One region of the Peptoniphilus koenoeneniae genome, then DNA from elsewhere that is predicted to be linked to it. Evidence: a T-box and tRNA genes for the amino acid it is inferred to sense, from the RefSeq annotation. Region 1 holds a T-box; the other regions hold tRNA genes.
The links. The T-box of region 1 lies ahead of serS (serine--tRNA ligase). A T-box ahead of a tRNA ligase gene usually reads a tRNA of that ligase, here a tRNA-Ser.

Region 1 (4,598 bases):
TTTTCCGCTCTTCCTTCTTGATAGAGGGATAAAATTGCATTTACAACAACTATGGCTATAATTATTACCGCTTCTACCTTATCTCCTGTAAATGCTGATAATATTGAAGCTATTATAAGAATTATAATCATAGGGTCTAAAAATTGGTCCTTTAATTTTTCAATTAATGGCTTTTTTTCTTCCTGTTTTAATTCATTTCTTCCATATTTTTTCAGGGCCTTATTTGCCTTTTCACTACTTAGCCCTTTTTTAATGTCCGATGAAAATAATTCTGCTGTTTCATCAATTTTCTTTTTATACCAGTCCATCTTACCTCCTATAAAAAAAAGACTTTTGCTTAAAAAAACAAAAGTCTTGCATACCTTTTAGGTTTTATCAACCGGGTTTAACCGTAATGACGATTGATAAATTTTTGCTACTCCCTAATGTATTATTATTTTATCAAAAATTCTTTAATTTTTAAACTTAAATTTTATTTATTTTTATTAGGAACTAATTTTTCCATACCGCCCATATATGGTCTTAAAGGCTCAGGAATTTTTACGCTTCCGTCTTCTTGAAGAAGATTTTCAAGAAAAGCTATTAACATTCTTGGCGGTGCAACTACCGTATTGTTTAAGGTGTGTGCTAAATAATTTCCGTCTTTACCCTTTAATCTTATATTAAGTCTTCTTGCTTGAGCATCTCCCAAGTTTGAACAAGAACCTACTTCAAAATATTTCTTTTGACGAGGTGACCAAGCTTCTACATCAAGAGATTTAACTTTTAAATCAGCAAGGTCTCCTGAACAGCATTCAAGGGTTCTTACAGGGATTTCAAGACTTCTGAAAAATTCTACAGTGTTGTTCCAAAGTTGATCGTACCAATAGGGAGAATCTTCTGGTTTGCAAATTACAACCATTTCTTGTTTTTCAAATTGGTGAATTCTGTAAACTCCTCTTTCTTCTATTCCGTGAGCCCCAACTTCTTTTCTAAAACAAGGTGAATAAGAGGTTAAAGTAAGAGGCATATCTTCTTCTGGACTTATTGTATCTATAAATTTTCCTATCATTGAGTGCTCGCTTGTGCCTATTAGATATAAGTCTTCTCCTTCGATTTTATACATCATATTTTCCATTTCTGAAAAAGACATAACTCCCGTTACAACATCACTTCTAATCATAAAGGGTGGTACATAATAGGTAAAGCCCTTGTTAATCATAAAGTCTCTTGCATAAGATAAAATTGCAGAGTGAAGTCTTGCTATATCTCCTCTTAAATAATAAAAGCCGTTTCCTGATGTTTTTCTTGCAGCATCAAGATCTATTCCGTCAAAAGTTTCCATAATATCTATGTGGTAAGGAACTTCATAAGAGGGAACTTTAGGTTCTCCGAATCTTTGAAGCTCAACATTTTCACTGTCGTCTTTTCCTATAGGAACTGTATCGGCAATCATTTGAGGAATTACCATCATTATTTCTTTTACTTTTGCTTCCAGATTTTTTTCTTTTTCTTCAAGGGAGTTTAGTTCTTCATTTATTTTATTGACCTCATTTTTAACTTCTTCTGCCAATTCTTTTTCTTTCTTTTGCATATGCATTCCGATTTGTTTAGAAAGGGAATTTCTTTTTGCACGAAGTTCATCACCCTTAGTTTTTGAATCTCTAAAATCCTTATCAAGTTCAATAACTTTGTCTACAAGTTTGATTTTTTCATCTTGGAATTTTTTCTTAATATTTTCCTTTACTAAATCAGGATTTTCCCTTAAAAATTTAATATCAAGCATTTTTTTCTCCTCTCAAATTTTATTTATTATTGCATAAAAAAACCGCCCCTATAAAGGGACGGTTTAACCGCGTTGCCACCCAATTTGATTCTTTCGAATCCTCTTTAAATGTATGACTCCGAGACGGATTCAAGTTTTACGACACTTTCTTGCACCAAACGAAAGCTCTCTTTAGCCGATACGACTTTACTATTTCTCTTCACAGTCTTATTAAATTAGCTTAAATTATACATTTAAATATTTTTAAAGTCAAGATACAAAGAATCTATCTATTTCTTTTCTTCTGTATTTGCAGGAATGATTTTTACAAGTCCTGTCTTAAGCATTATTTTTGCACAAATTACTGACATTATAATGGAAATTACAATCCAAATACCTTCTTTTCCTACAACTTTACCACCTGTCAAATGCCAAATAATCATAATTACTGCAGGAACACATAGGGGTAAAAGTTTATTCTTAACAGTATTTTTACCTGATTTATTTCCTGAAAGCATTGTATAGAATAAGGAACCAAATAGGGCAGGTAAAATATATTTAGATGCTACTTGAACTGGTTCTGATTGTAAAAATGGTTGAAGAGGAATTAAAAGAACAACTCCTAAGGCTATTATTAACATTGTAATAAGTGATGATGAAGCTATTGCAATCAAACTTATTACATCAGATTCTTCAGTGCCTTGTTCCAAGTTCATAAGAGCTTGAGCATTTAAGGCACAGGGAATTTTTAAGTTTGTAACATTTCCGGTTATATATGCAAGATAAGTTCCAGATCCTAAAATAGGTCCATAACTTATAAATTCTGCAAGAACTGTTGGAATGAAAACTGCAAGAAGAGTACTTGCTATGGCTAAAACTTCTTTTAAATCAAATCTTAAGCTGTAAGATACTGCAATTAAATATGGAACTAAAAGCATGGCACCTATACTTAATACAGATCCTATTCTTCCTACTCTGTGAATTGTATTAAAATATTTTGTTTTTTGTAAATCTTTATTATCCATGATTTCCTCCTATAAAAGCATGCTTTCAAAAATAATTGAAAGTCCCATTCCTACAATAAGTGCAAAGGCTAAAACAAATTCTTTCATCCAAGATATCTTCATCTTTTCTGCAAGTTTTAAAAGAATAATGGAAACTAAAAAACTTGCTGCAAAAACAAGAATGGAAACTTTTCCTTTAAGTAGTTGAGATATGGAAAGTACTGTAATCATTGCAAGAGTAAAGTAACCTATTATTAAAGTACCTTCTGCTCCACTCTTAGTTTTAAATTTTGTTACTCCCTTGTGGTAAGACTTACCTAAGAATATATTTAAAACTGCTGCAAAAATTATACTTATACTCATTACCATAAAAATTGCAGGAACTAAGTTTACATCCGTTCCATTTATAAATTCCGACATGTTTTCATAACCTGCAGCACTTGTTACCATACTTGCAGCAGTAAGCTCATACATAAGAGCTCCTATAACTGATAGTCTAAACCATGCCCAGGGTGTACCTACAACTGTAGATAAACTTGCAAGTCCTATGTCTATTGATACTGATGGCACTATAGAAAAAAGTACCGATGATTTTATAACCTTATTAATATCTTTATTTGTAAATCCCAATTCTTTTGCTCTTTTTATTGCAAGTTTTAATGATACTAAAATAAATGCAACTACTATAAGTAGGGAACAAATTACCATAATATATAGTGATTTTCCATTGACTATATCTCTAACGTTCATAATAACCTCCTGTTAAAATTATGCTTGAATTTTTGGATCTCTTATTTTTAATTCTTTAGGTATTGGAGAAATATATTTTTCTCCTCTTTCTTCAATTAATTCTTCTTTTGCTTTTTTTATAATTTCAGGATTATTTAAAGCTCTTATTGCAGTTAGGGCTAAAGTGCCAACTGCTCTATCCATACCTTTTTTTGCAATTTCAGTTTTTCCTTGAGAAACTCTTTGCCAAGAGTGAAGAGGAGTTGCAAAGGCTGCTGTTGAAATTAAACATTGGGCTGTGGGAACGCATTTACTAAAATCTCCAACATCTGTTGAGCCGTTTGCCATATCTGAATTTTTTCCCATTATTATAATGTCACTTATAAGGCCTTTTTCTGCATATTCCTTAGCCTTGGCCATGCCTACAAATCTTGACAGACTTTTTACGGTTCCGTCTATAATTTCAGGACTTAAAGTGGTCATAAATTTTTTTGCTTCCTTGTAATCTTCTTGACTATAATCTTGACCTCCTATATCTTTTAAAGCTTCTTCCATTAATTTTGTCAAAGTTGGGTTTGGAAGATAATCCGAAATCGCCAAATCAAATTCAACATCTAACTTAGTTCCTGTCATAAGAGCTGCACCTTTTGCACAATCTACAACTCTTTCATAGGCTGACATGGCATCTTCCATCCTTGGAGCTCTTATAAAATAATAAACTGCCCCACTTGCTTGAACTACATTTGGAGCCTTTCCTCCAACATCCAAGTACGAATAGTGCATTCTAATATCACTTTTAACATGTTCTCTTAAGTAATTAACTCCCACATTCATAAGTTCGCAGGCATCAAGAGCAGATCTACCTAACTCAGGAGATGCAGCTGCGTGAGAGCTTATTCCCTTAAATTTAAAAGTTGCAATTACATTTGCAAGAGATCCACATTCCCAAACAGAATTTACTGAAGCGGGATGCCAAGTAAAACCTATGTCCAAACCGTCAAAAATTCCATCTCTTGCCATAAATGTTTTTCCGGCATCTCTTTCTTCAGAAGGAGTCCCGAAAATTTTAATTGTTCCCTTTTTATTTTCTTTTTCCATGTAGGCCTTTAAAACAAAAGCTG
Region 2 (4,598 bases), on a different contig from region 1:
GGTTATCATAGGAGAAAGTCCTGGTTCTAAGGCAGATAAGGCACAAAGTCTTGGTATAGAAATAATAGATGAAGATGAGTATAATAAGCGGAGGTAACAATGAAGCTTGAGGAAATTAAACACATAGCAGATATTGCTCAGATTGAATTTTCAGAAGAGGAGCTTAAAAACTTTGAAGAAGATTTTTCTGAAACTATGAATTTAATTGATAGTATTGCTAAGATTGACACTGAGAATATAGAAGGAGTTTTTCAGGTCAACGGAACAATTAATAATTTAAGAGAAGATAAGGTAAAAGAATCTTTAGATGTGAAGGATGCTACTGAAAACACAGCAGAAGAAAAATACGGATTCTTTAAGATTATAAAGTTTGTGGAGTAAAATATGAATTTAACAGAATTATCCCTTGAACAACTTTGTCAGGGTTATAGAAAAAAAGATTTTTCAGTTACTGAAGTTACAAGGGCATATATAAAAAATATTGAAGAAAAAGACGGAGAAATAAATGCTTACATTACTAAGACAAATGATCTTGCTTTAAAGAGGGCAAAAGAACTTGATGAAGGAAATTTTGACCTTCCCCTATATGGAATTCCTCTTTCCCTTAAAGATAATATTTCTTTAAAAGATGTAAGAATGACTTGTGGATCAAAAATGCTTGAAAACTATATTTCTCCCTATGACTCTTCTGTAAGTAAAAAAGTAAAAGAAGCAGGAGCTGTCATTTTAGGAAAGACAAATATGGATGAATTTGCCATGGGGGCGACAACAAGAAGTTCCTATTTTGGCTATACAAAAAACCCCTTAAATACAAAACTTGTACCAGGAGGTTCATCAGGAGGAAGCGCAGCTTCTGTTGCATCAAATACAGCTCTTGTTTCAGTGGGAACTGATACAGGAGGATCTACAAGACAACCTGCAAGCTACTGTGGTATTGTAGGGATAAAACCCACTTACGGAAGTATTTCAAGATATGGAATTTCCACTATGGCAAATACTTTTGATTCTCCGGGAACAATGGGACATTCCGTTGAAGATGCAACAAGTCTTTTAAAAATTTTAGTTGGAAGAGATAAATTAGATGCAACAAGTCTTGGAAATGAATCCATTGAAAAAATTGATTTAAAAAATTTAGATGAAACTTATTTAAAAAACAAAAAAATTGCAATTCCAAAAATTTATATGGAAATGGATTTAAAAGAAAATGTTATGTCTGAATTTGAAAGGGCAATAAAAAAATTCCAAGATTTAGGAGGAAAAGTTGAAATAATAGACCTTCCCTATTTAAAATATGTAATAGAAACTTATCACATTCTCGTAAATGGAGAAATAGCTCCTAATATGGCAAGATTTGATGGCCTTAGATTTGGACACAGAACAAAGGAATATGGAAGTATTGAAGAAATGTATAGAAAATCAAGGGGAGAAGGATTCGGAAAAGAAGTAAAAAAACGTATTATGATAGGAACTCATATACTTAGCTTGGATCTTGCAGAAGACTACTATTATAAGGCTTTAAAAGTAAGGGGACTTATAAAAAGAGATATGGATATGGCTCTAAAAGATCATGATTTTATTTTGAGTCCAACTTCACCTATGCTTCCCTTTGAACTTGAAAGTAATATGTCCAGTGTTGAAGTTTATCAAGCTGATATGTTTACAATTCCTGCAAATATGGCGGGCTGCCCATCTCTTTCAATTCCAATGCCCATTAAAGATGGCCTTTCAGTAGGAATTGAACTTACAGGAAAAAGATTTGAAGACGATGTAATTATTAATTGTGCCCATATATTTGAAAGGAGTTTTAAATGAAATATAAGACAATAGTAGGTCTTGAAATACACGTTGAGCTTTCAACTAAGACAAAAGCCTTTTGCTCTTGCGAAAATGCCTACGGAAAAGAACCCAACACTTTAACTTGTCCTGTTTGTTTAGGACTTCCGGGAGGACTTCCAGTATTAAATGAAAATGTTGTAAAATATTCTGTTATGGCAGGTCTTGCCTTAAATTGCGAAATAAAAAATCACAGTAAATTTGACAGAAAAAATTACTTTTATCCCGACCTTACAAAGGGCTTTCAAATAACACAAGATGACCAGGCAATTTGCTATGATGGTTACATTGAAATAGAAGGCCAAGAGGGGCCAAAAAAAGTTGGAATTTATAAAATACAAATGGAAGAAGACACAGGTAAATCTCTTCACATGGAAGAAGATACCCTTATGGATTACAACAGATGCGGTGTTCCTCTTATAGAAATTGTAAGTAAGCCCGATATGAATAGCGGAGCTGAAGCAAGAATGTTTCTTGAAAATTTAAAGAGCACCCTTGTGTACTTGGGAATAAGTGACTGCAAAATGGAAGAGGGTTCCCTAAGATGCGATGTAAATGTAAATGTCATTGATACTGAAAGTGGTAAAAAAACAAAAGTTACTGAAGTTAAAAATTTAAACTCTTTTAGAGGAGTAGAAAAAGCAATTGACTTTGAAGTTGAAAGACACATTGGTCTTCTTGAAAAGGGAGAAGAAGAATTAAGGACCACAAGAAGATGGGATGATGCAAACAATAAAACTGTGCTTATGAGAATAAAATATACAGTTGCAGATTATAGATTTGCACCGGAAGGAGATTTACCGCCTGTTGAAATAAGCGATGAATACATTGAAGAAATAAGAAGATCCATGCCGGAGCTTCCTAAAGAAAAAAGTCTTAGATTTGTAAAAGAATATAAACTTCCAAAATATGATGCTGAAGTTTTAACATCTACAATAGAACTTGCAGATTATTATGAAAAACTTGTAGAAAAATTTGATGACTATAATATGGCAAGTAATTGGATGATGACAGAAGTTTTAAGAAGAGTGGATTTGCAAGGTGATGAAAAATTTAAAACTCCTTTTGAAGTAGAAGATCTGAAAATTTTACTTGAACAAATAAAAGAAAACAAAATTAACAATAATGCAGGAAAAAAAGTTTTGCGAGAAATGTTTGAAACAGGTAAAAAACCCCTTGATATTATAAAGGAAAAAGGTCTTATACAAATAAGCGATACAGGGGAGATAGAAAAAATAGTTGATAAAATTATTTCAGAAAATCCTCAATCCATAGAAGATTACAAAAATGGAAAAGACAGAGCTTTAGGCTTCTTAGTAGGACAAGTTATGAAAGCTTCAAGAGGAAAAGCAAACCCTCAATTAGCAAATAAAATGATTCTTGAAAAATTAAAAAACATATAATAAAATGTGTTGCAGATTTCTGCAACATGGGAAGATGTCAGAGTGGTCTAATGTGCTTGTCTCGAAAACAAGTGGGCTTTCGGGCCTCGGGAGTTCGAATCTCCCTCTTCCCGCCAAAAAAGGAAGCATATTTTGATAGAAAAATGTGCTTCCTTTTTCCTTGCCAAAAAGCATTGATTTCAAGGGATTTCAACATTTAGCGACATAAGTTAGTCTGCCCTGGTGCGCTTTACGAGACGGGCTTTTCTTGTTTTTGCTTGGCTGCGTGAAGTTCATCGAATAAAAAGGTTTGCTTTGTGGGTAAAGGTCGACTTTATTTTATAAATATCTTTCCATACACAATACATGTAGAATCAGTTTCTCTTCTTGAGAAAATAAAATAAATATTTAAAAGCAAGCAGATCCGTGAAGGGTCTGTTTTTAATATAAGTGATAATGTTATACTATAAGTGTAATTATTGGATAGTAGCATCAAATTGCTTATAGACAAATGATACAGAACAAATTAATTTAATAGATTTCAAAGTAAGTACATGAGAGGGTTAGAATGAAGAGTGTTTTGATTATAGAAGATAATAAAGAAATTGCTTTACAAATGGAAAAGTATTTGGTTAATAATGGTTATGAAGTAGAGATTGCATCATCTTTTTACGAAGCAAGCTATAAGATGAATGTAGACATGGATGTGGCACTACTTGATATAAATCTACCAGATAAAGACGGTCAACATTTGATTAAAAAGTTAAAAGATAAGAACATAAGAGTCATTGTAACAACAGTAAAAAACGATGAAGATTTTATAATTGCATCTCTTGATAAGGGAGCAGATGATTACTTAACAAAGCCTTTTTCTCTTGCAATATTAAGGGCAAGAATTGATGCAGTTTTAAGGACAATACCTTTAACTCAAGACAAAAAAGTCACTTACAAGGATATAAAAATAGATTTAAAAGAATCAAAAGTTTATTTTAAAGGTAAGCAAATAGAGCTAACTCCACTTGAGTATGAAATCTTAGTCTTATTTATTAAAAATCCTCATCGAGTTTATACCAGAGGCCAGCTGTTAGAAATGTTTTGGGAAGACAGGGATAGGTTTGTAAATGACAATACTCTCACATCTACTATTAAGAGAATCAGAGAAAAGCTTGATAGGGAAGTTATCACTACTGTCAGAGGAATTGGATATAGGATGGATTAGATGATATATGTATTTTGGATAATAAGTCTGGGACTTCTTTATTATTTTTTAGAATCAAGAAAGAAAAATAGGATAAATGACCTCATAAAATTGATAGAAAATATGAAAAATCAGGACTACAAAATTCCTATGAAGCAAGATGATTTTTCAATTTTAGAGGATAA
Region 3 (4,598 bases), on a different contig from region 1:
GTTCCGAAAACAGAAGAAAATTTTTCTCCTATTTTATTTGCAATGTTATCAATAGTTCCACCTGCTCTTACTGTTGCAATTACTCCAAGCATTACAAGACCTACTCCTGTTGTTAAAAAACCCAAACTTGCCGGGATAAATTGGTATCCCACATTTCTGCCTAAAACCGGTGGAAACAATAAGTTGCCTGCTCCGAAAAACATTGAAAATAATGCGAAGCCCGAAAATAGTATATTTCTTTTATCTTTCATATCTTCTCCTTAATTTGATTTATGCTCTTATGCTATAATAACACTTGAGGTGAAATATGGAAATAACAAATCAGTTATCAAAAGAACTGAATATAGATTTGAAAAAAATAGAAGACACTATAAAACTTTTGGATGAAGGTAATAGTGTTCCCTTTATTGCAAGATATAGGAAAGAAATAACCGGCGGATTAAATGATGAAGAGCTTAGAAAACTTGAAGAAAGATTAAATTATTTAAGAAATTTAAACAGCAGAAAAGAAGAAATTTTAAGACTCATTGATGAGCAGGGAAAATTAACACAAGAAATAAAAAATGATATAGAAAATGCAGATGTTCTTTCAAGTCTTGAAGATATATATAGACCCTTTAAGAAAAAGAAAAATACTCGTGCAAGTATCGCTAAGGAAAAAGGCTATGAAATTTTTTCAGATATGATCTATAAGGGCCTTGACCTTGAAGAAATCTTTAAAGAAATAGATGCTTTTATTGAAAAAAATAACTCCATAGAAAACCCTAATGAAATTTTACGGGGCGCCTGTGATATTATAGCTGAAGACATTTCTGATAATCCCATGTATAGAAAAACTATAAAAACTCTATCAAAAAGATTTGCTTCTATAGTATCTCAAATAGGCAAAAATCCTAACGACATTTACAAAATGTATGAAGATTTTTCAGAACTTATAAGAAATATCCCAAGTCATAGAATCCTTGCCTTAAATAGAGGCGAAAAAGAAGAAGCCTTAAAAGTAAATATAGTCTTTCCTGAAGAACTTATCTTTAATAATATAGCCATGGATTTCTTAGACGGAAAGCTTACTGATCTTAAAAGTGAAATCCTAAAAGATGCTTTAAAAAGATTGATCCTTCCCTCTGTAGAAAGAGAGCTTAGAAGCGATTTAACAGAAAGTGCCGAAAATGAATCTATAGAATTATTCGGACTTAATCTTAAAAATCTACTTATGATAAGACCCCTTAAAGATAAAGTCCTAATGGCTCTTGACCCAGGTATTCGTACGGGAACGAAAATGGCAATCTTAGATAAAAATGGAAAATTTTTAGATAATGATGTTTTTTATATTGCCGGTCATCAAGGTAAAAATGAAGAGAATAAAATATTATCCTACCTTGAAAAATATAAAGTTCAAGTAATTGCCATAGGAAATGGAACAGCTTCAAGAGAAGTTGAAAGTTTTGTGGCAGATGTACTTAAAAAAAATAATTCAGATGTAAAAAGAACTTTTGTAAATGAAGCAGGTGCTTCAATTTATTCAGCTTCCAAAGAAGGGACTGAAGAATTTCCTGACCTTGATGTAACTGTAAGAGGGGCAATAAGCATAGGAAGAAGACTTCAAGATCCCCTTGCAGAACTTGTAAAAATTGAACCCAAACATATAGGAGTCGGTCAATATCAACATGACCTCAACCAAAAAAAATTAAACGAAAAACTTTCAGGAGTTGTTGAAGATTGTGTAAACACTGTAGGAGTAAATTTAAATACAGCCTCAGTTTCCCTTCTTTCATATGTTTCCGGCATAAGCAAAAGTATAGCTAAAAATATAGTTGCTTACAGAGATGATTTTGGTTCTTTTAAAAATAGAAAAGAACTTAAAAATATAAAAGGTCTCGGTCCAAAAGCCTATGAACAGTCCGCAGGCTTTTTAAGAATCTTAGGTGGAGATGAACCTTTAGATATGACCGCAGTCCATCCTGAGAGCTACGAGATTGCCCGTAAACTTAAGGGAAATGAAAAAGCCAACCAAGACCTTGCCCAAAGTTTAAACGTGGGCTTATACACCCTAAGAGACATTTTAGAGGAGCTTAAAAAACCAGGCCGTGATCCTAGAGATGAACTTGAGCCAGTATTTTTAAAAAGTGGTCTTTTAAGTATTGAAGATTTAAAAATTGGAGACAAACTAAAGGGTACTGTAAGAAATGTAGTTGACTTCGGTTGTTTTGTAGATATAGGTTTACACGATGACGGACTTGTTCATATTTCCAACTTATCTGAAAAATTTATAAGGCATCCTTCCCAAGTTGTAAGTGTTGGAGACATAATTGATGTAGAAGTTGTTGAAATTGATAAAGATAGAAATCGTATAGGTCTTAAAAAAATTAAATAAAATATTTTTTATTAAAAAATGCAAAACTAAAATGTTAAATTATAAAGTTTTGCATTTTTATTTTTGCTTTTGTCAATAAAGTTTTTTTATGTTATAATAGTTTTCTGAAGTTTGGAGAGATGACCGAGCGGCTGAAGGTGCACGCCTGGAAAGCGTGTATACGAGAAATCGTATCAGGGGTTCAAATCCCCTTCTCTCCGCCAGTTTTAAATTTGCCGTGCTAAATGGGGAATTAGCGATGCCTTGTAACCTGCAATTCGCTGTAGCAGGATTGAAGCCTTATGGAGGATAAATTTTTGTATAGTCAGCCCCATAAAAGTGGTGTTGAAGATTGGGTCCTACGCAACGAATGCTCATGAACCGTGTCAGGTCTTGACGGAAGCAGCACTAAGTGAGAAGTTTCGTGTGCCGTGGGAGTGCCTGGTTGGAGCTAACTCTATGGGTACCGTGTATGAATTTTATTCGATATAAGGTGCACGGCTACATAAAAACACAGATTTTAAGATCTGTGTTTTTTTAATATTTAAATTTCTTATGCATTTCTTATCTTTTACAAATTTATCTACATTTACAATAGATTTAAGGCTGTGAAAGATTATTATTACTTTTTATTTTTTATTAACCCATTTTAAAAACCCTGAATTTTTTTCCTATTTCCATTAAGAATTAATATAAGTTCATCTTTTAAAAATACCCCTTCTATTTAAATTTTTAAGTAAAGTAATAAAAATAAAAAACCGGAGACATCAATGTCTCCGGTGAAAAATTATTTTATAAACTTATTAGAAATCTTATTTTTCTTTATAAATTTGAAGCCAATCTTCATCTACTAAACCATTTACTCTTCTTTCGAATTGATGGTCATTAGTTGCTTCCATGATTTCATAGTAAGCCCAATGAGTACTATCTAAGTCACTGAATCTAGAAATCATAGTCGGATTTGCCAATTTTTCTTTAAGTCCTACAATATCAACTGATCTTTCCATTAGACTGTTTGCAATCTTAACTGCTTCAGCTCTTGTGATAGGAGCATCTGGTCTAAATGTTCCATCAGGATATCCGTTTATTCTGCCATTTCTAAAAGCTTGGTTGATAGCAGCTTCTGCCCAATGACCCTTAACATCTTTAAAGGTTGCAACTGCTGAATTAGGTTTATCTATATTCATGATCATTTGTGCAAACTCTGCCCTTGTTATCTTAGCATTAGGTCTGAAGTTTCCATCCTTGTAACCTTTCATGATTCCATTTTTAAATACTGCATTGATTGCAGATGTGAACCAACCGGTCTTTGAATCATTAAACATAGGTGCACTTGTGTCGTTTAAGCTGTAGCCTTTAAGTCTTGAAATCATAGCAGCTGCTTCAGCTCTAGTAATGTTATTGTTTGGACGGAATGTTCCATCAGGATAACCGTACATATAAACTTCGTGGTATCCTCTTTCGTGAACTTCTTGTTCTTCTTTCTTAACTTCTATATCCTTGTAGGAGAACCATCCAGATATATCTCTGTCTGTATTTCCTGGATAAGGAGTTTGTCCACCGGAATTAATATCCTTAACGGTCTTATCCGGACTTAATTTTCCAATAACTTTTCCATTTGCATCTTTTACAGTTACTGTTCCGTCATTACCTACTTCAATTGTTGCATCTGCTGGTAAGTCTGGATTTGCTTTCTTAACTGCATCTTCAACAGCTTTCTTTTCTTCTGGTGTTAAGTTAGATGGGTCTTTTACTTCAACTGGTGTAGTTGGAGCGTTTAGTGCTGGCTTAACAGTCTTGTCTGCTGGAATTGTACCAATTTTATTGCCATTTGCATCCGTTACTGTTACTGTTCCGTCATCTGCTACGTCAATGTTTGCACCTTGTGGTAGATTTGGATTTGCTTTCTTAACTGCGTCTTCAACAGCCTTCTTTTCTTCTGATGTTAACTTAGATGGGTCAGCTACTTCAACTGGTGTAGTTGGTGCTTTGATTTTATCTTCACCTGGAGTCTTTGCTGTGTCTTTACCTTCTTCTGTTGATGCGTTTCCAGATTTATCGGTTGCTTTTGCACTTACTTCTGTGCCATCTTTAACTTTGTCTGCTGGAATTGTAATTACTCCTGTGTTTGTATCTACTGTTGCGTCTGATCCGTCTGGTACTGACCACTTGCCATCGTCATCTTTTGTTGCTGTAACTGTCTTGTCGTTTCCATTGTTGTCTTTGTATTTTACAGTTACTGTCT

Region 2: it has a tRNA-Ser gene. The T-box ahead of serS (serine--tRNA ligase) is inferred to sense a tRNA for this amino acid. The anticodon was not compared.
Region 3: it has a tRNA-Ser gene. The T-box ahead of serS (serine--tRNA ligase) is inferred to sense a tRNA for this amino acid. The anticodon was not compared.

What each region holds. Positions count from the first base shown of each region.
Region 1 covers NZ_JAUSTN010000003.1:112,801-117,398, forward strand. Annotated here, with positions in the region: gene J2S72_RS03430 (calcium-translocating P-type ATPase, PMCA-type) at 1-308, opposite strand, end outside; gene serS (serine--tRNA ligase) at 473-1,765, opposite strand; T-box leader at 1,817-1,977, opposite strand; gene J2S72_RS03440 (hypothetical protein) at 2,035-2,769, opposite strand; gene J2S72_RS03445 (DUF5058 family protein) at 2,779-3,498, opposite strand; gene J2S72_RS03450 (amidohydrolase) at 3,517-4,598, opposite strand, start outside.
Region 2 covers NZ_JAUSTN010000002.1:102,084-106,681, reverse strand. Annotated here, with positions in the region: gene ligA (NAD-dependent DNA ligase LigA) at 1-97, shown strand, start outside; gene gatC (Asp-tRNA(Asn)/Glu-tRNA(Gln) amidotransferase subunit GatC) at 100-381, shown strand; gene gatA (Asp-tRNA(Asn)/Glu-tRNA(Gln) amidotransferase subunit GatA) at 385-1,812, shown strand; gene gatB (Asp-tRNA(Asn)/Glu-tRNA(Gln) amidotransferase subunit GatB) at 1,809-3,236, shown strand; tRNA gene J2S72_RS02070 (tRNA-Ser) at 3,265-3,352, shown strand; gene J2S72_RS02065 (response regulator transcription factor) at 3,784-4,434, shown strand; gene J2S72_RS02060 (sensor histidine kinase) at 4,435-4,598, shown strand, end outside.
Region 3 covers NZ_JAUSTN010000006.1:154,757-159,354, forward strand. Annotated here, with positions in the region: gene brnQ (branched-chain amino acid transport system II carrier protein) at 1-251, opposite strand, end outside; gene J2S72_RS06895 (Tex family protein) at 308-2,374, shown strand; tRNA gene J2S72_RS06900 (tRNA-Ser) at 2,488-2,577, shown strand; RNA gene ffs (signal recognition particle sRNA large type) at 2,590-2,854, shown strand; partial or broken gene J2S72_RS06910 (S-layer homology domain-containing protein) at 3,166-4,598, opposite strand, start outside.